DNA from 3 places in the Pseudomonas sp. PME37.24/006 genome. Region 2 is predicted to be linked to each of the others. Evidence: predicted binding sites of a transcription regulator. Region 2 holds the regulator's gene; each other region holds the start of a gene.
What was found. Region 2 encodes LexA, which represses DNA repair genes until DNA is damaged. Its sites were predicted from a motif close to CTGTNTNNNNANACAG; they were not measured.
Positions count from the first base shown of each region.

Region 1: the regulator LexA is predicted to act here: its motif matches at 2,602-2,617, upstream of recN (DNA repair protein RecN).
Region 3: the regulator LexA is predicted to act here: its motif matches at 4,074-4,089, upstream of imuA (translesion DNA synthesis-associated protein ImuA).

Region 1 covers NZ_JBVHNL010000001.1:439,059-448,856, forward strand. The annotation lists gene ACZ3GY_RS02020 (outer membrane protein assembly factor BamE) at 1-326, opposite strand, end outside; gene fur (ferric iron uptake transcriptional regulator) at 423-836, shown strand; gene recN (DNA repair protein RecN) at 906-2,579, opposite strand; gene grpE (nucleotide exchange factor GrpE) at 2,757-3,323, shown strand; gene dnaK (molecular chaperone DnaK) at 3,423-5,345, shown strand; gene dnaJ (molecular chaperone DnaJ) at 5,469-6,596, shown strand; gene dapB (4-hydroxy-tetrahydrodipicolinate reductase) at 6,665-7,465, shown strand; gene ACZ3GY_RS02055 (PmeII family type II restriction endonuclease) at 7,536-8,267, shown strand; gene ACZ3GY_RS02060 (DNA cytosine methyltransferase) at 8,280-9,683, opposite strand.
Region 2 covers NZ_JBVHNL010000003.1:317,435-327,232, forward strand. The annotation lists gene nagZ (beta-N-acetylhexosaminidase) at 1-267, opposite strand, end outside; gene ACZ3GY_RS12365 (TetR/AcrR family transcriptional regulator) at 611-1,315, opposite strand; gene lexA (transcriptional repressor LexA) at 1,580-2,191, shown strand; gene sulA (SOS-induced cell division inhibitor SulA) at 2,203-2,661, shown strand; gene ACZ3GY_RS12380 (hypothetical protein) at 2,746-2,979, opposite strand; gene ACZ3GY_RS12385 (DUF6586 family protein) at 3,092-3,613, opposite strand; gene topA (type I DNA topoisomerase) at 3,668-6,274, opposite strand; gene ACZ3GY_RS12395 (DUF1653 domain-containing protein) at 6,540-6,776, opposite strand; gene fadA (acetyl-CoA C-acyltransferase FadA) at 6,927-8,102, opposite strand; gene fadB (fatty acid oxidation complex subunit alpha FadB) at 8,133-9,798, opposite strand, start outside.
Region 3 covers NZ_JBVHNL010000001.1:928,381-938,178, reverse strand. The annotation lists gene ACZ3GY_RS04270 (hypothetical protein) at 1-24, shown strand, start outside; gene ACZ3GY_RS04265 (winged helix-turn-helix transcriptional regulator) at 94-489, opposite strand; gene ACZ3GY_RS04260 (aromatic alcohol reductase) at 584-1,504, shown strand; gene ACZ3GY_RS04255 (RidA family protein) at 2,122-2,589, shown strand; gene yghU (glutathione-dependent disulfide-bond oxidoreductase) at 2,734-3,579, shown strand; tRNA gene ACZ3GY_RS04245 (tRNA-Ser) at 3,720-3,809, opposite strand; gene imuA (translesion DNA synthesis-associated protein ImuA) at 4,114-4,734, shown strand; gene ACZ3GY_RS04235 (Y-family DNA polymerase) at 4,736-6,148, shown strand; gene ACZ3GY_RS04230 (error-prone DNA polymerase) at 6,136-9,225, shown strand; gene ACZ3GY_RS04225 (GNAT family N-acetyltransferase) at 9,445-9,798, opposite strand, start outside.

The sequences.
Region 1 (9,798 bases), on a different contig from region 2:
ATGAAGTCACCGGACAAGCCGACCAGTTGGTCGTCGCCGTTGAACACTACGCTTACGCGCTCTTGCTGCCGCTGGCTGCCGCCGGCCTGCATGCTGTACAGGTAATCCCAGCGATTGGCATGGAAGGTATCGGTCAGCAGGGGATTGCCCATGATAAACCGCACTTGGCGTCGGGTCATTCCCGGCCTCAACTGGTCTATCATGTCCTGCGTGACGACATTGCCCTGTTGGATGTCGATTTTATAAACCCCGGGGAATGAGCAACCGGCGAGTGCGATGAGCCCCATGAACATGAGGCTGGTCAGCAGGAGTTTGGTTTTTTGCATCGGTGGGCGTCTTCCACTATCTTGGCTGGGCAACGTAAACCCCGATCATACCCGCAATAAGGGAAGCTGCGAAGCGCTTCCGTGAGAAAGCAGACCATGGTTGAAAATAGCGAACTCCGCAAAGCTGGCCTGAAAGTGACCCTGCCACGGGTCAAAATCCTGCAGATGCTCGACTCTGCCGAACAACGCCACATGAGCGCAGAGGATGTCTACAAGTCTCTGATGGAGGCTGGTGAAGATGTCGGTCTGGCTACTGTTTACCGGGTTCTGACCCAGTTTGAAGCGGCCGGCCTGGTGGTGCGCCACAACTTCGATGGCGGCCATGCCGTGTTCGAATTGGCTGACGGCGGTCACCACGATCACATGGTGTGCGTGGACACTGGTGACGTGATCGAGTTTTTCGATGCTGAAATCGAAAAGCGCCAGAAGGAAATCGTTCGTGAGCACGGTTTCGAACTGGTTGATCACAATCTGGTTCTGTACGTGCGTACCACTGGCGTCAAAAAGTAAGTACGACCGGTAATGAAAAAGGCGACCCTGGGTCGCCTTTTTCATGCCTGTAATAAAGTGTTGCGAATGCTAGCTCTGCGCGTTGCTGACCAGCTTGCGGGCGTGGGCCAGTGACTCTTCGGTGAGGTCGATGCCGCCGAGCATGCGGGCGATTTCCTCTATGCGCTGTGCGTCACTCAGCTTGCTGACGGCCGTACGGGTCGCGTTGTTGCCGCGCACCTTGTGCACGAACAGGTGCTGGTGACCCTGGGCGGCGACCTGGGGCAGGTGAGTGACGGTGAGTACCTGGCCGCGCTCGCCCAGGCGGCGCAGCAACTGACCGACGACTTCGGCGGTAGGACCGCCGATGCCCACGTCCACTTCGTCGAACACCAGGGTCGGTACCCGTGAGGTTTGTGCGGTGATCACCTGGATCGCCAGGCTGATACGCGACAGCTCGCCGCCTGAGGCCACCTTGGCCAGTGCCTTGATGGGTTGGCCCGGGTTGGCGCTGACCAGAAATTCCACCTGTTCGAGGCCATTCGCATTCGGTTCGTTGCTGGTATTTTCCTGCAATTGAATGCTGAAGCGCCCGCCGGGCATGCCCAGCGTCTGCATTTCCTTTTCCACCGCTTTGCTCAGCTTGCCTGCTGCCTTGTGTCGGTGGGCGCTCAGCTCGGCAGCCTTCTCCTGGTAGTGTCGGCCATAGGAGGCCAGTTCTTCGCTCAGACGTTCGGTTGCTTGGTCATCGGCATTCAGGCCTTCCAGTTCGTCGAACAACTGCTGTTGCATGGTGGGCAGTTCGCTGGGGTGAATGCGATGCTTGCGTGCCAGGGTATAGATGGTGTCCAGGCGCTCCTCAAGTTGTTGTTGTCGCTGAGGGTCTGCCTCGAAATGATCGAGAAAGCGGTTCAGCTCGCCCACCGCCTCTTCGACCTGGATCTGTGCGCTGGCCAGCAGGTTGGCAGCTTCGTTGAGCGCGCCCGGTTGGCCCTGGACGCCACTGAGTCGGCTCAAGCTGTTGGTCAGGGCAGACAGTACGTTGCCGGCATCGCTCTCGCTGCATTGCTCGATGACTTGGCGACAGGCAGCGAGCAGGCCTTCGGCGTTGGTCAGGGCCTTGTGATCCTGTTCGAGCTGCTCCAGCTCATTTTCGCCGAGCCCGAGGTTCTCCAACTCTTCCAGCTGATAGCTAAGCAGTTGATGGCGCGCGCGCTGCTCATCGCCCTGTGAGGCGAGGCGTTCCAGTTCGCTGCGGGTTTGCTTCCAGCGCTGGGCGGCGAGGTGCACCTGGCGGGCCAGTTCCTGGGCATTGGCATATTCATCGAGCAGGCGTCGATGGGTGTCGGCCTTGAGCAGCGACTGATGTTCATGCTGGCTGTGGATGTCGATCAGCAGCTCGCCCAGCGCCTTGAGGTCGCCGAGGGGGCAGGGCGTGCCATTGATGTAGCCACGCGAGCGGCCTTCGGCGGTGATCACGCGGCGCAGAATGCACGGGCCGTCATTGTCCAGATCGCGCTCGGCGAGCCAGGTGTGGGCTTCGGGGATATCGCCCAGATCGAAACTGGCGAGAATGTCAGCCTTGTCGGCTCCGGGGCGTACCACACCGCTGTCCGCGCGATCACCAAGGGTCAGGCCGAGCGCATCGAGCATGATCGATTTGCCGGCGCCCGTTTCGCCGCTGATGACGCTCATGCCTTTATCCAGCTCGAGATCAAGGTGTTCGACGATGGCGTAATTGTGTACGGACAGGTGCACCAGCATGGCGAGGCCTCCGAGAATTTGTCTGGTTATTTATACAGTGTTCTGTCTCGTGGTGGCAATCCTGCCCCTCGTATGCTGCTGCGATGTGCTTGCTCCCCTTGAAACCCTACAAATCGTCCTTATATAGGCCGCAGACGCGCGAGTTGAGGCTCGTCGAATTATTCAAAGGAGAAATGCATGGCTGACGAACAGAACCTGGATCCGCAGACTCCCGAGGCTGAAGCGAATGACGCTGCGCTGAGTGACGACCTGATTGCTCGCGTGCAAACGCTTGAAGAGCAACTGGCGGCTGCGCAGGATCAGTCGCTGCGCATGGCTGCCGATCTGCAGAACGTGCGCCGCCGCGCTGAGCAGGATGTCGAGAAGGCGCATAAATTCGCGCTCGAGAAATTCGCCAACGATCTGCTGCCGGTGGTTGACAGCCTGGAGCGCGGTCTCGAGTTATCGAGCCCGGACGATGAGGCCATTAAGGCCGTGCGCGAGGGCTTGGAGCTGACGCTCAAATTGCTGCTCGACACCCTCAAGCGTCATCAGCTGGAAGCCATTGATCCGCATGGTGCGCCGTTCAACCCGGAGCATCACCAGGCCATGGCGCTGCAGGAAAGCACCAACGTCGAGCCAAACAGCGTGCTCAAGGTGTTTCAGAAGGGCTACATGCTCAATGGTCGCCTGCTGCGCCCGGCGATGGTCGTGGTCAGCAAGGCTCCGGCCGAGGCGCCACCGTCCATTGACGAGCAGGCTTGAAATCGGCGGCCGAGACCCCATCTATTAAGTCAAGCGTATTAGTGCTACCGCAGCGGTCACGATAACGTTGCGGCTATATCAAAGTTTCGGGAGAGTAAAATGGGCAAAATTATTGGTATCGACCTGGGGACCACCAACTCCTGCGTCTCCATTCTTGAAAATGGCAAAGTCAAAGTCATCGAAAACGCCGAAGGCGCGCGTACCACGCCGTCGATCATCGCTTACGCCAACGATGGCGAGATTCTGGTCGGCCAGTCGGCCAAGCGTCAGGCTGTGACCAATCCGCACAACACCTTGTATGCGGTGAAGCGTCTGATCGGTCGCCGCTTCGACGAAGAAGTCGTGCAGAAAGACATTCAGATGGTGCCGTACAAGATCGCCAAGGCTGATAACGGCGATGCTTGGGTCGAAGTCAACGGCCAGAAAATGGCGCCGCCGCAGATATCGGCTGAAATTCTCAAGAAGATGAAGAAGACCGCCGAAGACTATCTCGGCGAAGCGGTCACCGAAGCTGTGATTACCGTTCCGGCTTACTTCAACGACAGTCAGCGTCAGGCCACCAAGGATGCCGGTCGCATCGCTGGTCTGGACGTCAAGCGCATCATCAACGAGCCGACCGCGGCTGCGCTGGCCTATGGCATGGACAAGGCCAAGGGCGATCACACCGTGATCGTTTATGACCTGGGCGGCGGTACTTTCGACGTGTCGGTGATCGAGATCGCTGAAGTCGACGGTGAGCACCAGTTCGAAGTATTGGCTACCAATGGCGATACGTTCCTCGGTGGTGAGGACTTCGACATCCGCCTGATCGACTACCTCGTCGACGAATTCAAGAAAGAAAGCGGCATGAGCCTCAAGGGCGATCCGCTGGCTATGCAGCGCCTCAAGGAAGCTGCCGAGAAGGCTAAAATCGAGCTGTCCTCGAGCCAGCAGACCGACGTCAACCTGCCGTACATCACTGCAGACGCCACCGGTCCGAAGCATCTGAACGTGAAGATCTCCCGCGCCAAGCTGGAGTCGCTGGTCGAGGATCTGGTGCAGCGCACCATCGAGCCTTGCCGCATTGCGCTGAAAGATGCCGGTATCGACATTGGTGCGATCAACGACGTGATCCTGGTCGGTGGTCAGACTCGTATGCCACTGGTGCAGAAGCTGGTGACCGAGTTCTTCGGCAAAGAAGCACGCAAGGACGTCAACCCGGACGAAGCCGTTGCCATGGGTGCTGCCATCCAGGGTGCGGTTCTGGCTGGTGACGTCAAGGACGTACTGCTGCTCGACGTTTCGCCGCTGACCCTGGGTATCGAAACCATGGGTGGCGTGATGACTGCGCTGATCGACAAGAACACCACCATCCCGACCAAGAAGTCGCAGGTGTTCTCCACCGCGGACGACAACCAGGGCGCTGTGACCATCCATGTGCTGCAGGGTGAGCGCAAGCAAGCCGGTCAGAACAAGTCCCTGGGCAAGTTCGACCTGGCCGAGATTCCGCCAGCTCCGCGTGGCGTGCCGCAGATCGAAGTGACCTTCGACATCGACGCTAACGGCATCCTGCACGTCGGCGCGAAGGACAAGGCAACCGGCAAGACCCAGTCTATCGTGATCAAGGCCAACTCCGGCCTGTCCGATGACGAGATCGAGCGCATGGTGCGTGACGCCGAGGCCAACGCCGAGGAAGACCGCAAGTTCGAAGAACTGGCCACTGCCCGTAACCAGGGCGATCAGCTGGTTCATGCGACCCGCAAGATGCTCACCGAAGCTGGCGACAAGGCCACTGCGGACGAGAAAGCGGCCATCGAAACTGCGTTGGGTGAATTGGAAGTTGCCGTACGTGGCGACGACAAGGCAGCCATCGAAGCGAAGATGAATGCCCTGTCCGAAGCGACCACGCCGCTGGCGCAGAAAATGTATGCCGAGCAGCCGCAGCCAGGTGCTGCCGGTGCGGCGGCGGATGCCGGTGAAACCAAGGGCTCTGCGGACGACGTGGTCGACGCTGAGTTCGAGGAAGTCAAGGACAACAAGTAAGCCCCGGCTTGCCTGTGTTTGCGCCCTGCCGCACTGCTGTGTGCCAGGGCGATCCGCCGCGCGGGGGCTTGCTCCCGCGTTGGCGTGTCTGGACGGTACGAATTTTGAGAGTGTTAGAAACCCATGTCTAAACGTGACTACTACGAAGTGCTCGGGGTCGAGCGCGGTGCCAGCGAGGCGGAGCTGAAAAAGGCTTACCGCCGCCTGGCGATGAAGCATCACCCCGATCGCAACCCCGGCGACAAGGCTGCCGAAGACGCCTTCAAGGAGGCCAACGAGGCCTACGAAGTGTTGTCCGATGCGGGCAAGCGCAGCGCTTACGATCAGTACGGTCATGCCGGTGTCGACCCGCAGATGGGGGGCGGTGGCGGCTTTGGCGGCGGCAGTGCCAACTTCTCCGATATCTTCGGCGACGTGTTCAGTGATTTCTTCGGTGGCCAGCGTGGTGGTCAGCGCGGCGGTGCCCAGCGCGGCAGCGACCTGCGTTACACCCTGGAGCTGGATCTCGAAGAGGCGGTGCGTGGCACCACGGTGACCATTCGCGTGCCGACGCTGGTCAACTGCAAGGTCTGCGAAGGCTCTGGCGCCAAGAAGGGCACCAGCCCGGTTACCTGTACCACCTGCGGTGGTATCGGCCAGGTGCGCATGCAACAGGGCTTCTTCTCGGTGCAGCAGACCTGCCCGCGCTGCCACGGCAGCGGCAAGATGATCACCGACCCCTGTGGCTCCTGCCACGGCCATGGCCGTGTCGAAGAGCACAAGACGCTGTCGGTCAAGGTGCCGGCGGGTGTCGATACCGGCGACCGTATTCGCCTGTCCGGCGAGGGTGAGGCGGGCACCATGGGTGGTCCGGCTGGCGATCTGTATGTGGTCGTCAACGTGCGTGAACACGCAATCTTCCAGCGCGACGGCAAGCATCTGTACTGCGAAGTGCCAATCAGCTTCGCCGATGCGGCGCTGGGTGGCGAGCTGGAAGTGCCGACCCTCGACGGTCGGGTCAAGCTGAAGATCCCGGAAGGTACACAGACCGGCAAGCTGTTCCGTCTGCGTGGCAAGGGCGTGGCCCCGGTGCGTGGTGGCGGTGCTGGCGATCTGATGTGCAAGGTCGCGGTGGAAACGCCGATCAACCTGGATCGTCGTCAGCGCGAGCTGCTCGACGAGTTTCGTCAGTCCCTGGCGGGTAACAGTTCCCACTCGCCCAAGGCCAACGGCTGGTTTGAAGGCGTCAAACGTTTCTTCGGCGATCTTTAATTCGGCAACGAGCGGCGGGCTATTGGTCAGAACCGGTAGCTCGCCGCTTGCAGTTTGGAGCGATGCATATGCGTATTGCAGTGACAGGCGCCGCCGGGCGCATGGGCAAAAATCTGATCGAGGCCGTGCAGCAGGCCGAAGGTGTCAGCCTTGGTGCTGCAGTGGCGCGTCCTGAAAGTACGTTGTTGGGCGCTGATGCTGGCGAGCTGGCCGCTGTCGGCAAACTCGGTGTTGCGGTTGGTGGTGATCTGCAGGGCGTGCTCGATCAATTCGACGTGCTGATCGACTTCACTCACCCCTCGGTAACCCTGAAGAATCTGGAAATCTGCCGAAAGGCAGGCAAGGCGATGGTCATCGGCACCACTGGTTTCAGCGCTGCTGAAAAGCAGCTGCTGGTCGAAGCGGGCAAGGATATTCCGATCGTCTTCGCCGCCAACTTCAGCGTGGGCGTCAACCTGTGCCTGAATCTGCTCGATACCGCGGCGCGGGTGCTGGGTGACGATGTGGACATCGAAATCCTCGAGGCCCATCACCGTCACAAGGTCGATGCACCGTCCGGTACCGCGCTGCGCATGGGTGAAGTGGTCGCCAATGCCCTGGGGCGTGATCTCGACAAGGTCGCGGTCTACGGGCGTGAAGGCCAGACCGGCGCCCGCGCTCGCGAAACCATCGGTTTCGCCACGGTACGGGCCGGTGATGTGGTCGGCGATCACACCGTGCTGTTCGCTGCCGACGGCGAGCGTGTGGAGATCACCCACAAGGCCTCCAGTCGCATGACCTTCGCCAACGGCGCCGTGCGTGCGGCCTCCTGGTTGCGCGACCGCTCTGTCGGTCTTTACGACATGCAGGATGTGCTGGGGCTGAAGTGATCGTAGTGCGGATGAGGTCACTGGCCTCATCCGGCTTCATCTGCAAGCCTTGTGAATAAGGATGTTGGCGATGAATCCGTTGAATCTCGATGATGTGGCGCGTTACGTCGAGCTGAATATTGGTGCCTTTCACCAGAAACGTATTGCCAGCCTTGGGCGGCTCAAGCTCAAAGATGTGCTCAAGCGTAAGAACCCTTATATGTACCGCGCCAAGCACGTCCTCACGGCCGAGCAGATCATTCGCGGGATCATCGACGCGCATATTTCCTCCAACGAAGAAACCTTGTTCGGCGATTGGTTGGAAGGATTGGCGATCTTTATCAATGCTCAGGTCTATGGGGGTTGGAAGTCCGGTATCACCGGAGTTGATCTGGAATTCGATAAGGAGGGCTTGCGTTACATCGTGGCGATCAAGTCTGGGCCGAACTGGGGTAATAGCTCGCAGATCGGTCAGATGAAAAGCAATTTTCTCACCGCCCAGCGCACCCTGCGTACCGGTAATTCGGGGCTGCAGGTGGTTGCGGTCAATGGCTGTTGCTATGGGCGCGACAACAATCCCGACAAAGGCAGCTATTTCAAATATTGCGGCCAGCGTTTCTGGGCGTTCATTTCAGGTGACGAGGATCTTTACCTGGAGCTGATCGAGCCGCTGGGCTTCAAGGCCCGTGAGCGCAACGACGAGTTCGCCGAGAGCTACGGGCAGATGATTAACAAGTTCACCCGAGAATTTACCCTGGAGTTCTGTGACGAACAGGGCGCGATCGACTGGGCGCGCTTGCTGCGTTTCAACTCCGAAGCCTGAGCGTCCAGAGCTTTAGCTGATTGCCAGGGTCAATTGCGTCTTGCGTCGTTGCTGCTCGAAGGCTTTCAGCCATTGTTCGTGGCAGGTCGCCTGATAGCGCGAGAACTTGAACGCGCTCGGCGCAGGGTGCGCTTCGCCAGCGAGCAGGCCGCGCAGCAGAACCCCTACAGCGTGGCCGAGGCTCACCGGCACAGCATTGCCGACCTGTTTGTACTGCTGGATCAGCGGGCCCGCCAGTTGCCAATCGTCTGGAAATTCCTGAATACGTTTGTACTCCTGGATCGACAGCGGGCGGTCTTCCTGTGGGTGCGCCAGATCCGTGGCGGGCATCGCCGGATGCGTCACCAGGGTCGGCGAGGGTTTGTCCCAGGCCAGGCGCCGTAGAAAGCCGGTCTTGCCACCGCCCGAGAAGTAGGACTTGCCCATCGCTTCGCGCTGCAGATCCTCTGGCAGGTTGCGCCAGTTCTGCCCAGCTTTGAGCAGGCGGTAATAACGCAGGCGCTTTTCCGGGAAATTCAGGTGGGCATGATTGCTCAGGCCTTCCAGGGCCTGGCGTACGGTGCGCCAGGCGGGCAGGTTCAGGGCGCCATCCTCGCTATGGGTCGGTGTCAGGAACGGAGCGGTTTGCCCGTCTCGTGAGCAGATGATGATGACCCGCTCGCGCACTTGCGGAGTGCCGAAGTTCGCCGAGTTGTACAGGTTGAACGAGTAGGCGTAGCCCGCATTGCGCAGCTTGCTGAGCACGAAATTCAGGGCGCCGCCTTTCATTTCGTCCAGTGAAAGATCAGGGAAGTCCGCACCGCGTTGGTCGTGAGGGCGATGATCCATTGGGCAGGAGAGTAGGCCGCGGACGTTCTCGATGACGATCAGTGGTGGACGAATCTCCAGGGCGAGGTCGATGTATTTGAGAAAGGCGTTGCCGCGGTCGTCATTGAACGCCTTGCGTTTGCCGGCCGTGCTGAAGGCTTGGCAGGGTGGACCGCCGACGATTACGTCGACGTCGTCGCGTCCGATGCCGGCGGCCTCCAGCACCTGTTCGGCGGAGCAGCTATTGATATCGCCGAGCAGTGCAGTGTCCGGGCGGTTCAGGGCGATGGTCTGTCGGCAGTACTTGTCCGATTCGCAAGCCAGGCGAATATCGAAACCAGCCTTTTCCAGGCCTAGATCCAGGCCCATGGCACCGGAAAAGAAACTAAGGGCGATGGGTTTTCCACTCTGGCGCTGCTGCGCCGGATGATCATGTGCAAGCATATGAGCCGTTTTTAAACCGTAGTGGGTGACGCTGAGTGGGTCGATGATCCAGCTGCTGCCAATTTTCTGGGCGGCCAGATTGCCATTTCGGCACAGGGTTCTAACACGCTGTACGCTGATCTTCAGTGCGGCGGCGGTGGCCGAAATGCTTAGATAGGTACTCACTCAGGGTTTCCCTGCCGAAACCTGTAGGAAGTACCGAATTTTACGGCTGAGGGGTGATGTGTCAATTGGTGATGAATCGGTTTGCAAGTTTTCCCTGGTTATGGCTTTCGAAAAA
Region 2 (9,798 bases):
ATCGGCGCAGCCTGCAATGGCGCGCATCGCCGGCAGACGCACAAAGCCTTCACGCAGCCGCTGTACGCGGCCGCCCTCCTGATCCACAGCGAGCAGCAGATCCGGGCGCACGGCACGAATGGCCTGTGACAGCTCACGCACCTGACGTGGATTCTCGATATTGCGGGCGAAGATAATCAGGCCGCCGACTTCGGGCTGGCGCAGCAACTGCCGGTCTTCGGCAGTCAGCCAGGTGCCGGCGATATCCACCATCAGGGAGCCATACAAGGGGGTACTCACAACAGGTAATCCTTAATTGAGTGGCCGCACCGCTCAGCTGGAGCGAGGCGCTTCATCGATCAGCGCCACGCATCGAGCGAGCACTGGGGAAAAGATTTTGCAGCAGATATGAAACTCGGCCTGCGCACAGCCATGGGACAGTGCCCCATGAACAGGTTCCGCATTCGGCACGCAGACAGGCGCAGCAAAGCGAATGCTCGCGCCCAAGCGCAATGAATATCTGGCGATTCGGTGAGGAGATCACCCAAGCTCTGGCTATGCCGAAACCAGCTGCTGATATAGGCGGTAGCTTAGGGGCAGCGACGAGCAGCCCGCAAGCCGGACAAGACGGTCAGGCCTTGATGATGGCTGGGCCTTTACTGCGAGGAATAAGCTGAGCAGTCGCCAGCCGCTGGTCGGTCACTCCGCTTTCAGAGCGCATACCGGCGGCCAGGAACGGCACCATCAGGCGCATGACCTGCTCGATCGAGGTATCCACGCCGAAGTCGCTCTCGGCCATGGCCCGCAGGGCCTTGATGCCAGACATGCTGAACGCCGCGGCGCCGAGCATGAAATGCACGCGCCAGAACAGCTCCAGCGGAGGAATGCCGGGCGCCGCTTCATGCACCAGATGCATGTAGCGCCGGAACACCTTGCCGTAGACCTCTTCGAGGTATTTGCGCAGGTGCCCCTGACTCTGACTGAAGGCCAGGCCGAGCAAGCGCATGAAGATGGACAGGTCATTACCACTGCGCGGTTTCACCGCCAGGGTCTGCTCGACCAACAGTTCGAGCAACTCCTCGAGGCTGAAGGTCACCCCTGGCTTGCTCTGGCGCTTGTCGAGCTCACGCTCGAGGCTCGCGCAGAACGGCCCGAGAAAACGCGAGAAGACCGCCTGAATCAGGGCCTTCTTGGAACCGAAGTGGTAGTTGACGGCGGCCAGGTTGACCCCAGCCTTGCTGGTAATCAGGCGCAACGACGTTTCGGCGAACCCCTTCTCCGCGAACAACTGCTCCGCAGCATCCAGAATGCGTTCAACGGTTTCCGATTGCGCCATGACATCCATCCGACAAACAAGTGTTTGAAACATACGTTTCAGCGCGCACGCCTGTCAAGTCGCGCAGACCGTATTCTGGATGCTCAGTCATCATTTGGCGATAGCGTCGCGGGCAATCCCGGCCGGGTTTCGAAAATGGCCTGCTGAGCATAGCCCGTTACGCCGCCTGGCGGATAACACAGGCGCGACGCACATCAATGGATTGCCAAGCGACGCTTACTGTATATAATCCCAGTCACTGTATAAAAAGACAGAGCCGCCCACATGATCAAGCTGACGCCCCGCCAAGCCGAAATCCTCGCCTTCATCAAGCAGTGCCTGGAAGACAACGGCTACCCGCCGACTCGTGCAGAGATCGCCCAGGCGCTCGGCTTCAAGTCACCGAATGCCGCCGAGGAACACCTCAAGGCCCTGGCCCGCAAAGGTGCGATCGAGATGACCCCGGGCGCTTCCCGCGGCATCCGCATCCCGGGTTTCGAGCCCAATCAGGCCGAGGAAGAAGGCCTGCCGGTGATCGGCCGAGTGGCTGCAGGCGCACCCATTCTGGCTCAACAACATATAGAGGAAGCCTGCCGGATCAACCCGGACTTCTTCCGCCCGAGGGCCGACTACCTGCTGCGGGTACGCGGCATGAGCATGAAGGACATCGGCATCGTCGACGGCGATCTGCTTGCCGTCCACACCACCAGCGAAGCACGCAACGGCCAGGTAGTGGTCGCGCGTATCGATGATGAAGTGACGGTCAAGCGATTCAAACGTGAAGGCAATACCGTCTGGTTGCTGGCTGAAAACCCAGAATTCGCCCCGATCGAAGTGAACCTGGAAGAACAGGAGCTGATCATCGAAGGCTTGAGTGTCGGCGTCATACGCCGCTAATTGGAGGCTTTATGCAGTTCCCTCAGTCGCTGAGCCGTACCCAACTTCCGCTGTTCGATGCCTTTCTGGCATCGACCATTGCGGTGGCCGAACCCGAACCAGTAGCACTGGAAACCACGTTCAGCGAAGTATCGCTGAGAGGTGCTGCGGGTAACTGCCTGACGCTGTTGGCGCCCATGCTGCGGGAACTGAGCGAGAAGGATGACGAACGCTGGTTGACCCTGATCGCCCCACCGGCCAGCCTGACCCAGAGCTGGCTGCGCGATGCGGGCCTGAACCGTGAGCGGATTCTGCTACTGCACCCTCGCAACAGCCAGAGCGCCCTGCAGCTGGCTCAGGAAGCCTTGAAACTTGGCCGTAGCCATACGGTGGTCAGCTGGCTGCATCCCCTGCCCCAGCATGCGCGCCAGCAACTGGAAGCAGCAGCGCACCTCGGCCAGGCGCAAAGCCTGAACATCAGCCTGGGCTGACCCACGATTTACAGAGAAATGCTCGAAGTTGGAGTGTCACTTTTCTGCCTGACCGCCCGTGGAGGGCGCGGGTAGAAAGCCGGATCAGTGCAGGACGCGGGGCTGGTCTTCATGCTCAAAATCGCCTTCGGCCATTCTGCCGGCCATTTGCACGCCGACATTGAGCATCGCTTTGGCGACTTCCACATGCTGGCCCTGGAGAAAGGCCTTGGCATCTTCGGAGAAGTCCAACACCACCAGTGCTTCCTCATCATCGGCTCGACGCAGGGCAATACGCCCATCGGGCAGTTCGACGATTTCAAGGAAGGAAGTAGGCATAACTCGGATTCTCCACGAAAGGCCGCGCATTGTAGCAGCCGCTCCATTCAATCGCTTGGCGAAAAACCGCTAAGCGCTGAACGGACTTTTCAATAGTCGGTGCCCAGCACGGTCACCACTCGCTGAGGCCGACGCGAAAACGCTGTGCCAGTGCTTTCAGCTCCTGACGCCAGCCCTCCAATGTTTCCCGGTCAAGTGGAGGCTGTGCCTCATCGACACTTACCGCCTTGATCAGCGAGGTAGCGCCAGGATCGGCCTTAGCCTCGCGCGGGGCGCGCGGAGGCCGGAATAGCTCGGCATGAGCAGCCAATAATTGCCCAAGCCAGGTGTGCCCATTTTCGGCCAACTCAACCAGTTCGGCCAACTCGGGGCTGGGTGAAGAAGCCAGGCTCTGTCGATCCAGCAATACCTCGGCACGCGCGGCACTGCTGTTCGGCAAGCGATAGAAACCTGCGATTTCATGGCACAGCCCAAGTAACGCACCGTACAAATGAAACAGGGTCGCTTCACGTTCGGCCTGCACCAACGCCTGGGCATTCATCGCCCGGCCTTCTTCGGCCTTGCGCCAGGAGTCCAGAGAAAGCCCGGCGTAGAAAATCTTTTGGTTCGTGCGGGTATACAGTTCGCCAGCCATATCCACTCTCCCGATCGCCATGGGCACACTCCAGCGAAGCATGCCCAAGGCAGATCAACGCTTGTCTTCAACCTTCCATTTGCCACCGTCGTAGAACGCTTTCCAACCGGTGGGTTTACCGTCCACTTCGGTCTGCACGTACTGCTCCTTGGTCTTGCGGCTGTAACGGATGACTGCCGCGCGACCTTCTGGATCTTTCGCTGGAGCGCTCATCAGGAAGTGATACTTCGGATCGATCTCGTCTTTATGCGGGACGATCTCAAGTACCAGTGGCGCACGGGTTTCGCGGTTTTTCGGAAACTGGCTGGCAGCCAGGAACAGCCCTGAGGCGCCATCACGCAGCACGTAGGTGTCATCGACCTTCTCACACTTGAGCTCCGGCATCTTCACCGCATCCATCTTGGGTGGCGCGGGCTCGCCACTACGCAGCAGCTTGCGGGTGTTCTTGCACTCGCTGTTGGTGCAACCAAAGAACTTGCCGAAGCGCCCGGTCTTGAGCTGCATCTGACTGCCGCACTTGTCGCACTCCAGGCTCGGCCCTTCGTAGCCTTTGATGCGGAACTGGCCCTGCTCGATCTCATAACCGGCGCAGTCCGGGTTGTTGCCGCAAATATGCAGTTTGCGCGTTTCGTCCAGCAGGTAGGCATCCATGGCCGTCGCACAGATCGGGCAGCGGTGCTTGCCGAGCAATACGCGGGATTCGGACTCACCCTCGTCATCCGCAGCGATCTCGTCACCGGGCACCAGGTTGACCGTGGCCTTGCAGCGTTCCTTCGGCGGCAGGGCATAGCCCGAGCAGCCAAGGAAAACGCCGGTGGAGGCGGTACGAATCATCATGTGCCGGCCGCAATCGCGGCAGGGAATATCGGTCGGCGTTGGCGTGTTGGCGCGCATGCCATTGTCGCCGTCGGCGGCCACCTCGAGCTTCTTCTTGAAGTCGCCGTAGAACTCGTCGAGCAGGTGTTTCCACTCGCGCTCGCCCTGGGCCACGTCATCGAGGTTCTCTTCCATGCCGGCGGTGAAGCCGTAGTCCATCAGATCGGAGAAGCTCTCGGAAAGACGCTCGGTGACGATGTCGCCCATTTTTTCCGAATAGAAGCGGCGGTTATGCAGCGCCACGTAGCCACGATCCTGAATGGTGGAAATGATCGCTGCGTAGGTGGATGGACGACCAATCCCCCGCTTTTCCATTTCCTTGACCAGGCTGGCTTCCGAATAGCGCGCCGTGGGCTTGGTGAAGTGCTGGCTAGGGTCAAGCTTGATCAGTTTGAGCACTTCACCCTGTTTCATTTCCGGCAGCACGGCGTCATCACCAGGCTTGCTCAGTTGTGGCAATGCACGGGTGTAACCGTCGAACTTGAGAATACGCCCCTTGGCACGCAGTTCGAACTGCGCAGCCGTAACGGTCACGGTAGTCGACAGGTATTCGGCCGGCGGCATCTGGCAGGCGACGAATTGGCGCCAGATCAGCTCGTAGAGGCGTTCGGCGTCACGCTCCATCCCGGACAGCTGGGTCGGGCGCACGTTGACGTCAGAAGGACGAATCGCTTCGTGCGCCTCCTGAGCGCCTTCCTTGCTGGAGTAGATGTTGGCCTTCTCCGGCAGGTATTGCTTACCGTACTCGGTGTCGATGAAACCACGCACCATCTCGACGGCATCAGCCGAGAGATTGGTGGAGTCGGTACGCATATAGGTGATGTAACCAGCCTCGTAGAGACGCTGGGCCATCATCATGGTCTTCTTCACACCGAAGCCCAGCCGGGTGCTGCCCGCCTGCTGCAGTGTCGAGGTAATGAACGGCGCCGAGGGTTTGCTGCTGGTCGGCTTGTCCTCGCGCTTGGCGATGCTGTAGCTCGACGCCTTGAGGGTCGCCAGCGCGGCCATGGCCTGCGCTTCGTTCAGCGGCTTGAAGGCAGCGCCATTCTCGCGGGCTACTTCAAAGCGCACGTTGGCGTCTTTGGCGGTGCCCAGATCGGCGTGCACCTCCCAGTACTCTTCAGGTACGAACGCTCGGATTTCCTTTTCGCGCTCGACCACCAGCTTCACCGCAACGGACTGCACACGTCCGGCAGACAGCCCGCGAGCGATCTTCGACCACAGCAGCGGCGAGACCATGTAGCCCACCACGCGATCAAGAAAACGCCGCGCCTGCTGGGCATTGACCCGGTTGATATCCAGTTCACCCGGAGCAGAAAACGCCTCTTGAATGGCCTTTTTGGTAATTTCGTTGAACACCACGCGCTTGTAGCGGCTGTCGTCACCACCGATAGACTCGCGCAGATGCCAGGCGATGGCCTCCCCCTCTCTATCCAAGTCGGTCGCGAGATAGATGGTGTCAGCATCTTTGGCTAGGCGGCGCAGTTCCTCGACCACCTTCTCCTTGCCCGGCAGGATTTCGTACTTGGCTTTCCAACCCTGCTCGGGATCGACGCCCATGCGGTTGAATAGCTGACGCTTGGCCTTTTCCTTGGGTGACAGGGCCGGCACCTCACCCACGGCAGCCTTGCCGCGTTTGACAGGCTCCTTGGCTGCCGCCCCGCCACTGGTGGGGAGGTCGCGGATGTGGCCGATGCTCGACTTCACCACGTACTGGCTGCCCAGGTACTTGTTGATGGTCTTGGCCTTGGCCGGGGATTCCACGATGACCAGCGATTTACCCATGGATTGGAAAATTCCTGAAATTCGATAATTGAAAGGCGAGTAAGCGCCTGAAAAACTGTTGGGCGTATCGGCTCGACGCATGCTGCATCGACGATGAAAGCGCCCGCTCGACAGAGCGAACGCCGAAAAACGTGGTGCTGCCGCTTGTATCACATCAGCCGGATCGTTATCCAACCGACTAAAAGTGCCCTGCGACCTGCTTTGGCCCCGCTATATATAGTGGCGGTCAAGCCAAGGTCAAGGACAAGTGTTTCCTGAAGCCATCTCAAGGACGCCTTAGAACACTTGCTTCTGCCTCGACAAAAGCAAAGCGCGGAACCCGCTTGCCGTCCAATGCCACGTCGCTGCAAAACATCGCCAGCGGCCGCACCCAGAGACCGTATTCGCCGTACAACGCCTGATACACGACGACTTCTTCTTCCGTCTCAGAATGCCTGGCCAAACCCAGCACGCGGTACTCGGGGCCTTTGTAGTGACGGTAGAGACCGGGCTGCAGCGACATCATTCAATTTCCTGAAAATATTTTTCGTTCGATAAAAACGCTCGGACGGCATTTCGTGCCGCGCGCCGAACCGGTACGGCCTGCATCAACGACGCAGTGCCAAAAAACAAAAACCGGGGCAGAAGCCCCGGTTGTGCAACCACCTAAACGTCAGATGCGTTCGAACACCGTGGTGATCCCCTGGCCCAGGCCGACGCACATGGTCGCCACGCCGAAGGTACCGTTGTTCTGCTTCATCACGTTCAGCAGGGTACCGGAGATACGCGCCCCGGAACAACCGAACGGGTGACCCAGAGCGATGGCGCCGCCATGCAGGTTGACCTTCTCTTCCATCTTGTCGAGCAGTTTGAGATCCTTCAGCACAGGCAGGGCCTGGGCAGCGAAGGCTTCGTTGAGCTCGACGAAATCGATGTCGTCGATGGTCAGGCCGGCACGCTTGAGCGCTTTCTGAGTCGACGGCACCGGACCGTAGCCCATGATCGCCGGATCCACACCGGCCACGGCCATGGCGCGAACCACTGCCATTGGCTGGATGCCGAGATCCTGAGCGCGCTGAGCGGACATCACGATCATGCAGGAAGCGCCATCGGTGATCTGCGAGGAGGTACCCGCCGTGACGGTGCCGCCCTTGGGATTGAACGCCGGTTTGAGGTTGGCAAGGCTTTCCAGGGTGGTTTCGGGACGAATGGTTTCGTCGTAATCGAACACCTTGAGGAAGCCGCTTTCGTCGTAACCCTGCAGCGGGATGATCTCGTCCTTGAACTTGCCTTCGACGGTGGCCTTATGGGCCAGCTGGTGCGAACGCACGCCGAACTTGTCCTGGGCCTCACGGGTGATGCCGTGCATCTTGCCGAGCATTTCGGCGGTCAGGCCCATCATGCCGGAGGCCTTGGCCGCGTACAGCGACAGGTGCGGGTTCGGGTCGACGCCGTGCATCATGCCGACGTGGCCCATGTGCTCAACGCCGCCGACCACGAATACATCGCCGTTACCGGTCTGGATCGCCTGCACGGCAGTGTGCAGCGCGCTCATCGACGAGCCGCACAGGCGGCTGACGGTCTGCCCGGCACTGGTGTGCGGGATCTGGGTCATCAGCGACGCCATACGCGCGATGTTCCAGCCCTGCTCCAGGGTCTGGTTGACGCAACCCCAGATGACGTCTTCGACTTCCTTGGGGTCGACCTTGTCGTTGCGCTCCAGCAGTTTGCTGATCAGCTGCGCCGACAGGGTCTCGGCACGGGTATTACGGTGCATGCCGCCCTTGGAACGCCCCATCGGGGTACGGCCGAAGTCGACGATGACTGCATCTCTTGGATTCAGGCTCATAAATTCACTCTCGCTCCAATCGTTGCGCGATTAACCAAAGAAGGTCTGGCCGTTTTTGGCCATTTCACGCAGTTTCTCGGTCGGCTGATACAGCGCGCCCAGATCGGCGTACTTGTCGGCCAGGGCCACGAACTCGGCCACCCCGACACTGTCGATGTAGCGCAGCGCGCCACCGCGGAACGGTGGGAAACCGATGCCGTAGATCAGGCCCATGTCGGCCTCGGCGGCCGTTTCGACGATACCGTCTTCCAGGCAGCGCACGGTTTCCATGCACAGCGGGATCATCATGGTGTTGATGATGTCCTCGTCGCTCAGCTCACGCTGTTCGACCACGATCGACTTGAGCAGCTCGTAAGCCTCGGGGTCGGTGACCTTTTTCGGCTTGCCGCGCTTGTCAGTCTCGTAGGCGTAGAAGCCCTTGCCGTTCTTCTGGCCCAGGCGGTTGGCTTCGTACATCACGTCGACCGCGGTGCGGCCTTCTACCGCCATGCGATCCGGGAAGCCTTCGGCCATCACGTCACGGCCGTGATGGCCGGTGTCGATGCCGACCACGTCGGACAGGTAGGCCGGGCCCATGGGCCAGCCGAACTTCTCCATGACCTTGTCGATGCGCGCGAAGTCGATGCCGAAGCTGAGCAGCTTGGAGAAGCCGCCGAAGTACGGAAACAGCACGCGGTTGACCAGGAAACCCGGGCAGTCGTTGACCACGATCGGGTTCTTGCCCATCTTCTTGGCATACGCCACGGTGGTGGCAACCGCCTTCTCGCTGGACTTCTCACCGCGGATGACTTCGACCAGAGGCATCATGTGCACCGGGTTGAAGAAGTGCATGCCGACGAAGTTTTCCGGGCGTTTGAGGGCCTTGGCCAGCAGACTGATGGAAATGGTCGAGGTGTTGGACGCCAGAATGGTGTCATCCTTGACAGCAGCCTCCACCTCGGCCAGCACGGCCTGCTTGACCTTGGGGTTCTCGACCACGGCTTCGACGACGATGTCGACATGGCCAAAGTCGCCATAGGACATGGTCGGGCGAATGGCGCTCAGCGATTCGGCCATCTGCGCGGTGGTCATGCGACCTTTCTCGACGCGCTTGCCGAGCAGCTTGGAGGCCTCGTTCAAGCCCATCTGGATACCCTCTTCGCGGATATCCTTCATCAGGATCGGCGTGCCTTTGGACGCCGACTGGTAGGCGATACCGCCACCCATGATGCCGGCACCCAGCACAGCGGCCAGTTTCACGTCCTGAGCGATGGCATCGAAGCCCTTGGCTTTCTTCTTCAGCTCCTGATCGTTGAGGAACAGGCCGATCAGGCTTTCCGCGACCGAGGTCTTGGCCAACTTGGCGAAACCGGCGGCTTCGACTTCCAGTGCCTTGTCACGGCCGAAGTTGGCGGCTTTCTGAATGGTCTTGATGGCTTCGACCGGCGCCGGGTAGTTCGGGCCGGCCTGGCCTGCGACGAAACCCTTGGCGGTTTCGAAAGCCATCATCTGCTCGATGGCGTTGAGCTTGAGCTTTTCCAGCTTGGGCTGACGCTTGGCCTTGTAATCCAGTTCGCCGGAAATGGCGCGCTTGATCAGATCCAGGGCACCGGCCTGCAGCTTGTCAGCGCTGACCACGGCGTCCACCGCACCGACCTTGAGGGCTTCATCGGCACGATTTTCCTTGCCGGAGGCGATCCACTCGACGGCGTTGTCG
Region 3 (9,798 bases), on a different contig from region 2:
GCACGCGCCAGTACCCACGCCTGAGCAGTTTGCCCCTTCAGCGCCTGACTGGGGCTACGCCCCCAGCCGCCACCTTCGATAATCCCTGCACGCTCAATCCTGGTCGAAGCGAACACGCGCTGCGCGAAAATCCTCTGCGTGCTCCAGCAGCCAGGTCCATAGCGGCACCATGTGCACCAGAAAACTTCGACCCAGCGGGGTCAGTTGGTAATCGACACGTGGCGGCACCTCGCCGTGATCACAACGGGCGATCAATCCGTCCCGTTCAAGTTGTCGCAGGCTACGGGTCAGCATGCGCTGGGTAATGCCCGGTAGGCGCCGGCCGATTTCTGCATGCCGCAGTTTTCCCTCTACTCCCAGTGTATGGACGATACCCAGCGACCAGCGATTGCCCGCATGAGTCAGAACCTCACGCTTGAGCCCGTCGTCCTCGTCACTGAGTGCGTCGCAGGTGGCTTGAGATAAGCGAATTACCTCTTCTTCGGTCATTGCGTTCATGCGGTATCACTCGTGTGCCTTCTTCTGAATGTTCGCCAATGGTGACAGGATAAAAAACTTCCTGATCATTCACTGCGAGTAACCGATGCAACCACACTCTTCAGTTAAAACCGACAACATTCTCGTCCTGGGCGCGGGTGAACTCGGCATGGCCGTGCTCCGCGAACTGGCGGCCCAGCCGGCAGCGCGGGTAACGGTGATGCTGCGAGCATCCGCTCTTGATACCGGTTCAGAAAGCAAACGCCAGACGCTCGAAGAACTGAGCACACTGGATATCGAAGTGGTATCTGCAGATGCCGCAAACGACTCCGAAGAAAAGCTCGCCGCGTTGTTCAGAGGTTTTGACACGCTGGTCAGTTGCTTGGGGTTCGCAGCCGGGGCAGGCATACAGCGCAAGCTGGCCAGGGCAGCACTAATGTCGGATGTGAAGCGTTATGTGCCCTGGCAGTTCGGCGTGGATTACGACCTGATCGGCCGCGGCAGCCCGCAGAACCTGTTCGACGAACAGCTGGACGTGCGCCAACTGCTGCGCAGTCAGTCACGGGTGCAATGGCTGATCATCTCCACCGGCATGTTCACCAGCTTTCTGTTCGAACCTGCATTCGGCGTAGTGGATCTGAGCCGGAACACCGTGCGCGCGTTGGGCAGCTGGGACACTGCCGTGACGGTCACCACACCGGAAGATATCGGCCGCCTGACGGCTGCCATCCTGTTCGAGCCGGAGCTGGTCAACCAGGTCGTCTTCACCGCGGGCGACACCCTCACCTACCGGCAACTGGCGGACACCGTCGATCAGCTACTCGACCGCAAGGTCGAGCGCGTGGAATGGACGGTGCCCGCGCTCAAGGCCGAGCTGGCTGCAGCACCCGATGACTCGCTGCGCAAGTACCGGGCGGTGTTCGCCGAAGGTAAAGGCGTCGCATGGCCAAAGGTGGACAGCTACAACGCACGAGCGAAGATCGATACCGTCGACGTCGCGCAATGGATCGAACGGCATTTGCGCTGATACGTGGTGCTGCGTGTTCCGGCAAATAGCCGACGCTTGAACGCACCGCCGTCGCAAAGTCCAGCTAGACGAGCTTTGATCTCGATCTGGAAGCCGGCCAGCCAAGTTACGCCCATGCATGTCAGCGTCGGATGCGGAGTTCGGACGTCGTACTCACCAAGCAGTTTTCTACCGAGCGTCAGGAGGCACTCAGCGGTAGAAATGTCATAGCGTACGTAACGGGCCCGGACGAGCATTTCTGATTGCACTTGGCGGGCGTCGATGGAGTGGAGTTGCTCGACGATGGCCAGGGAGGCCCTTTCGCACGGATTGCGGAATGGGTTTCCCGAACAGCAAGCTCGCGAGTAACCATTTGAAGGGAGCCTCTTCATGGGCGCCATCGAGCCCAAGCTGCTACGCGGTCATACGCTGGTCGATCACGTGGATTGAGATTAATGGGACTCTGCCAATGAGCTGCAACGGGTAGCCGCAAGGTTCAGGCATCGGAGTTCGGGCAAAAATGGCCTGATCGCTGAAACATCCCAAGCCAACGTACGAATCGCCACCCCGCATGCCGATGTCGTATCGTCCTGCTGCCACCAGACGCAATACGGTCTTTCGAGAGGAGTGATGCAGACATGCGGGATCAGACGCTGGAACGCTTGCAGCAGCTAGGATGGGAATTGCCCACACCGCCCCGTCCGCTCGGGGCCTACCGTGCAGTGGTAGATGCTGGTTCGCTGTTGCACATTTCCATGCAGGGGCCAATTGTCCAGGGCAAGCCCTCGATTACCGGGTTGCTTGGCCGCGAGATCTCTATCGAAGCGGGTCAGGAGGCAGCCCGGCTCAGCGTGCTGAATGCACTGGCCCAGGCGCGTGCCTACCTCGACAGCCTCGATCACATCAGACAGGTGGTACGCCTGGATGCCTATGTGGCCTGCGAAGACGCGTTCAGCCGCCACCCCGAAGTAATCGACGGCGCGTCGGAGTTGCTGGCCCAGGTCTTCGCAGAACGCGCTGGCCACGTGCGCACCGTATGTGGCGTTCGTAACCTGCCAGGCAACGCGTCCGTCGCACTGGCGCTGGTTCTCGAGCTACAGCGATAGGTGGATGCCGATAACCACCGATCCTACCGACAACATCAGCCGAATCGATGATCAAAATGCGCAAAACGCATTCGAATGCCGGGCGTAATCCAGATAGCCTTGGCTTCGAATGCATTTGCTCATGATGCCGATAGCGAGGAATCGATGACCCAACCCCCCTATGTACCGCCCAAAGTCTGGCAGCACCTTGAGCCTTCCGGTGGCCAGTTCTCCAAGATCAACCGACCCGTTGCCGGGGCGACACACGAGAAGGAGCTGCCGGTCGGCAAGCATCCGCTGCAGCTGTATTCGCTTGCCACGCCCAACGGCGTGAAGGTGACCATCCTGCTTGAGGAGCTACTTGCACTGGGGCATAGCGGTGCCGAGTACGATGCCTGGCTGATCCGTATTTCCGATGGCGACCAATTCTCCAGCGGCTTTGTCGGCGTCAATCCCAACTCGAAGATTCCAGCACTACTCGACCAGAGTGCGGATACCCCTATCCGCGTGTTCGAGTCCGGGTCGATCCTGCTCTATCTCGCGGAAAAATTTGGCGCGTTCCTGCCGAAAGATCCAGCTGGCCGTACCGAAACCCTCAACTGGCTGTTCTGGCAAATGGGCTCTGCGCCCTACCTGGGTGGCGGCTTCGGGCACTTCTATGCCTATGCGCCGGAGAAGTTCGAGTACGCAATCAATCGCTTCACCATGGAAACAAAACGTCAACTGGATGTACTCAACCAGCGACTCGCCGAAAACCGCTACTTGGCGGGCGACACCTACACCATTGCCGATATTGCCGTGTGGCCCTGGTACGGCGAACTGGTGAGGAACAACGTGTATTCGGCTGCCGAATTCCTTGCTGTTCATGAATACCCGCATCTTCTGCGCTGGGCCGATGAAATCGCCAACCGCGAAGCAGTCCAGCGCGGCAAACGCGTCAATCGCACCTGGGGCGACGAAGCGCAGCAAGTGCCCGAGCGGCATCAGGCTTCGGATCTGGACAAGTCCTAAGGCAGTAAGGCCCTCGGCGAAGGCCTAGGGCCTCCAATTGGACGCGTTTGTTTCGACCAGCGCGCCAAAATCCAGCAGGAAATAAGCGAGTAGAAACGAAAAAGCCCCAATGCTTTTCAGTATCGGGGCTTTTTTTGATATGGCGGGAAGATAGGGATTTGAACCCTAGGTACCATCGCTGATACAACGGATTTCGAATCCGTCCCGTTCGGCCACTCCGGCATCTTCCCAGGCGGCGCGCATGATATCAGCAGAAATCGGTTTGGCGAAGCCCGTCGGGCGATTTTTTTCGGTTGGTTTCAATTGCTTGCCTCATTCGGCCAACCAAAAAGTGGCAGCTAGCCGCCCTCGTTCGGGCCTTAGACCTTGAATACGAAGCCTCGCAGGCCGCAGCGGCGTTAATTGGTATGGCACTTGCCACCTGCTTGCCAGCGTTCAGTCAGGATTCGGTGTGCTCCACTCGGCGGATGCTGGCTTGTCGGTCAGGCAAAATACTGTACATTTGAACAGTGTTTTTTCTGCCATCCGATTGCCATGTCTTCTGTCGTAGCCCTCGATCATTTGCTCAACGAGCGCCGTATCTGGCGTGGCCAGAGCGTTGTCGCGCCCAGCGGCTACCAGCCCACAGGCAACCCTGCGTTGGATGCGGCGCTGCCTGGTGGTGGCTGGCCGGAAGCGGCGTTGAGCGAGCTGCTGATCGCGGCGCCGGGCATTGGTGAGTTGCGCCTGCTGTTGAAGACGCTGGCGCGTTTGAGCGCTGCTGGTGAGCGGGTGGTGCTGGTCGCTCCGCCCTACCTGCCTTACCCCAGTGCGTGGCTGGCGGCTGGAGTGGAGATGAAGCAGTTGACGCTGATCCAGGCGTCTGCCCGGGATGCTTTGTGGGCTGCCGAGCAGTGTTTGCGCTCGGGCAGTTGCGGTGCGGTGGTGCTCTGGCCGCAACGCGCCGATGATCGTGCCTTGCGGCGCCTGCAGATCGCCGCAGAAACCGGGCAGACACTGGCCTTTGCCTACCGCTCGCTGCATGAGGCGCAGAACCCTTCGCCGGCGGCCTTGCGCCTGACTATCGAAGCGCAGCCGGCTCAGGTGCGCGTGCTCAAGTGCCGTGGCGGGCAGCCTCCGGCGCACGCGTTTCCCCTGAGCGCCTGGGGTCGATGACATGCGCTGGGCCTGCATTCTGCTGCCACAACTGGCCATGGACGGGGTATTGCGTGGCCGCGAAGACGCCGACACGCCGCTGGTGCTGCTCAGCGGCCCAGCGCAGCGGCGCCTGTTGCAGGCGGTAACCCCGTCAGCCCGGGCGCTTGGCCTGCGCCCGGGGCAGACGCTCACGGCTGCGCAGTCGCTGAACTGCGCGTTCGCCAGCGCCGAGTACGACCCTGCGGATATCGAGCGCTGGCGCAACTTTCTCGCCGCCTGGGCCTACGGTTTCAGCTCCCAGGTCAGCCTGCACTACCCGCGCTGCCTGCTGCTGGAGGTGCAATCCAGCCTGGCCCTGTTCGGCCCCTGGCCACGCTTAGAGGCGCGCTTGCGCAAGGAATTGACGGCGCTGGGCTTTCGCCATCGCATCACCCTGGCGCACAACCCGGCCGCAGCGCGCATGCTCGCCAATCTCCACGACGGCCTGGCGGTGACGGACGAACAAACCCTGGGCCAGCAGATCGCGGCCATGCCTCTGGATCGCATCGGCCTGCCCGTCGAGCTGCTCACGGCCCTGACGCGCATGGGCCTGCGCCAGGTGCGTCAGTTACAGGCGCTGCCTCGTGACAGCCTGGCGCGGCGTTTTCCTGCCGAGTTACTGAGTCGCCTGGATACCCTGCTGGGCCTGCGCCCGCTGGCACTGGATTATTACCGGCCACCGGATGTGTTCGATACGCGCCTGGAGCTGCACTTCGAGGCGGAATCGACCCAGGCCCTGCTGTTTCCATTACGCCGCCTCACTGCGGATCTGGCCGCCTACCTGGCGGGGCGGGACTGCGGCGTGCAGCGTTTCGTGGTGCACCTGGAACACCGCGAGGGTGATGACAGCCTGCTGCCGGTGGGCCTGCTCAGTGCCGAACGGGAAGCGGCGATGTTGCTGGAGTTCACCCGTGGCCGTCTGGAGCAGTTGCAACTGCCGTCGCCGGTGCTGGCGATCCGCTTGGTGGCCAATGATCTGCCGGTTTTCGTGCCGCACCACCAAGCGCTGTTCGACGAGCGCCCGCAGCAGAGCCTGGGCTGGGAACAGTTGCGCGAACGCCTGCGGGCACGCCTGGGTGACGACGCCGTACAGGGCCTGAGCGCCCATGCCGATCATCGCCCCGAGAAAGCCTGGCGCACGCAAACTATGGGCAGCGCCGTTACTGGGCAATGCGGTGCCCGGCCCAGCTGGCTGCTGCCGGAGCCTCAGGCTCTGCATGAATCCGGGCTGCGTATTCTCACGGGCCCCGAGCGCATCGAGTCCGGCTGGTGGGATGGCGAGGACGTACGCCGCGACTATTACCTGATCGAGACCCGTAATGGCCAACGCGGCTGGGCATTCCGCGCGGTCGGCGAAGATGGCCCACTGCATCTGCACGGATGGTTCGCATGAGCCAGGTGGCCTACGCCGAGCTGCACTGCCTGTCGAACTTCAGTTTTCAGCGTGGCGCTTCCAGCGCCGAAGAGCTTTTCGAGCGGGCCAGACTGCTGGGTTACCGCGCCCTGGCGATCACCGACGAATGCACCCTGGCTGGAATCGTGCGCGCCTGGCAGGCGGCCAAGAAGCACGAGGTAGATTTGATCGTCGGCAGCGAGATGACGCTGGAGAACGGCGCCCGGTTGATCCTCCTGGCCGAGAACCTGACTGGCTACCAGGCGCTGTGCGGGCTTATCACCCGAGCTCGGCGACGTGCGGAAAAAGGCCGCTATAGGCTGCTGATCGATGACATTCCCGCAACGCCGGAGGGCTTGCTGGCCATCTGGCTGCCAGGCCCGGATGACCACGCCACGGCCGGAGCCTGGCTGCAGGCACGCTTTCCCGAGCGCCTTTGGCTAGGTGTGGCGCTACACCGTGGCGCCGATGACCGGGCGCACCTGCAACATTGTCTGGGCCTGGCCGGGCAACTGGGTATCCGCGCGGTTGCCTGCGGTGACGTGCACATGCACGCCCGTGGCCGCCGAGCCCTGCAGGATTGCATGACGGCGATCCGTCACCACTTGCCGGTGGCCGAAGCCGGAGCCTATTTGTTCGCCAATGGCGAGCGCCATTTACGCCGCTGCGAGGAGCTGGCCGAGCTTTACCCGCCGAGGTTGCTGGCCGAAACCTTGCTTATCGCCGAGCGCTGCCGGTTCGATCTTGGCGAACTCGAGTATCAGTATCCCCATGAACTGGTTCCCGCAGGTCACAAGGCCAGTTCCTGGCTGCGCAAACTGGTCGAGGACGGTATTCCCGGTCGTTGGCCGAAAGGCCTCAGTGACGAGGTACGCGGCCGCATCGAGTACGAACTGCAACTGATCAGCGAACTGGGTTACGAGAGCTACTTTCTCACCGTGCACGATATCGTCCGTTTCGCCCGCGAGCAGTCGATCCTCTGCCAGGGCCGCGGTTCGGCCGCCAACTCGGTGGTGTGTTTTGCCCTTGGCATCACCGAGCTCGACCCAATGCACAGCAAGATGCTGTTCGAGCGCTTCCTGTCCCGAGAGCGTAACGAGCCGCCGGATATCGATGTGGACTTCGAGCATGACCGCCGTGAGGAAGTCATCCAGTACGTGTTCCGCCGCTATGGCCGCGACCGGGCGGCACTCACTGCGGTGGTCAGCACCTATCACGGTGCCGGGGCGATTCGTGACGTGGCCAAGGCCCTGGGTTTGCCGCCAGATCAGATCAACGCCCTGGCCGCCTGCTGTGGCCGCTGGAGCGACCGTATCCCCGATGCCGAGCGCCTGCGCGAAGCCGGCTTCGATCCGCAGAGCAAGGTGCTGCATCGCGTGCTGGTGCTGGCCGGCGAGTTGATTGGTTTTCCCCGTCACCTCTCGCAGCACCCTGGCGGCTTCGTGATTTCCGAGCACGCGCTGGACACGCTGGTTCCGGTGGAAAACGCCAGCATGGCCGAGCGGACGGTGATCCAGTGGGACAAGGACGACCTCGACGCCGTTGGCCTGCTCAAGGTCGACGTGCTCGCCCTGGGCATGCTCAGCGCCCTGCGCCGCTGCTTCGACCTGCTTGCCGACTACCGCGGCAAACACTGGACCCTGGCCACACTGCCCCAGGAGGACAAGGCCACTTACGAGATGATCAGCCGCGCGGACACCGTGGGCGTGTTCCAGATCGAATCCCGCGCACAGATGGCCATGCTGCCGCGCCTGCGTCCCGCGACCTTCTACGATCTGGTGATCCAGGTAGCCATCGTGCGGCCGGGGCCTATTCAGGGCGATATGGTGCATCCCTACCTGCGTCGGCGTAACCAGGAAGAACCTGTCACCTACCCCTCCGACGAACTGCAGCCCGTCTTCGAGCGCACCCTGGGTGTACCGTTGTTTCAAGAGCAAGTGATGGAGCTGGCGATCATCGCCGCCGATTACACCCCAGGCGAAGCGGACGAGCTGCGCCGCTCCATGGCGGCCTGGAAGCGCCATGGTGGCCTGGAACATCACCGCCAGCGCCTGACCGAGCGCATGCTCGAGAAGGACTATCCGCTTGAATACATCAACCGCATCTTCGAGCAGATCAAGGGCTTCGGCAGCTATGGCTTTCCCGAGTCCCACGCGGCCAGCTTCGCCCTGCTCACCTATGCCAGCTGCTGGCTCAAGTGCCATGAGCCGGCGGCGTTCGCCTGCGCGCTGATCAACAGTTGGCCAATGGGCTTCTACAACCCCGACCAGGTATTGCAGGACGCCCGCCGCCATGGCTTGCGCATTCACCCGGTGGATGTGCGCTACAGCCAGTGGGACTGCACCCTGGAAGCCATCGACAAATCACAACCGGCGATCCGCCTCGGCCTGCGCCTGGTGAAGGGTTTTCGTGAGGACGATGCCCTGCGTCTGGCGGCCGCTCGCAACGTCGCGCCGTTCAGCGATATGGCCGACCTGTGCCAGCGTGCCCGGCTCGACAATAACGCCCGGGTGCGGCTGGCCGATGCTGGCGCGCTACAGGCGCTGGTTGGCCATCGCCACCAGGCGCGTTGGGCCATCGCCGGTGTCGAGCCGCAACTGCCGCTGTTCGCCAGCCTGCCCGCACAAACGGAAACCGCCATCGAGCTACCGCGCCCCAGCGTCGGCGAAAACCTGCTGACCGACTACGCGACGCTGGGCACCACCCTCGGCCCGCATCCGCTGTCGCTGCTGCGCAGCAAACTCAGGGCCGCCCGTTGCCGCAGCCGCAACGAACTACAGCACGTGGAACCGGGGCGCATGGTCAGCGTGGCTGGTCTGGTCATCGGCCGTCAGCGCCCACAGACCGCCAGCGGTGTGACCTTCGTCACCCTGGAAGACGAGTTCGGCATGATCAACGTACTGGTGCGCCTGGAGCTGGCCGAGCGCCAGCGCAAGACGCTGCTGCAGGCTCGCTTGCTGCGTATCGATGGGCATCTGGAGGCCGCCAATGGCGTGCAACACGTGATAGCCGGAAGACTCGTCGATCTGACCGACTGGCTGCTGGGGCTGGATGTGCGCAGCCGGGATTTTCATTGAGGTTGGAGTAGATGAACCCCTACGGTTGGTGGGCTAAAGCCCACCCTACCCCCAGGTGCATCAACCGTAGGGTGAGGCTTTAGCCAACCAAAGCCATTCAACGCCGATGGTGGCCGGAGGTTAAGAGCATGCGGTTCAGCACCTCGGGCTGTGGGCGTTTTGGGTGGTGGGCTAAAGCCCACAGCAAAAACGGATCGCCAATTACCGCAGGGCTATCGCTTATGGCTCGCGACGCATGCCGATATGCGGAATGTCATCTTCCAGATATTCGTCAGTCACTGCGACGAAACCGTAACGTCCGTAATAGCCCTGCAGGTGCGCCTGGGCTGACATGTAAACCGGCATGCCGGGCCAGTGCTGCGCGCAGCCTTGTAGCGCCTGTTGCATCATGCCGTGACCAAGGCCGGTGCCACGTGCGCTGGCGGCGGTCACCACGCGGCCAATGACGACTTCGCCATCGTTGAGCGCCGGGTCGAGCAGGCGCAGGTACGCCACCAGTTCATCGCCCTGCCAGCCCAGCAAGTGGCAGGTATCGCCCTCCAGATCGCGACCATCGACTTCCAGATAGGGGCA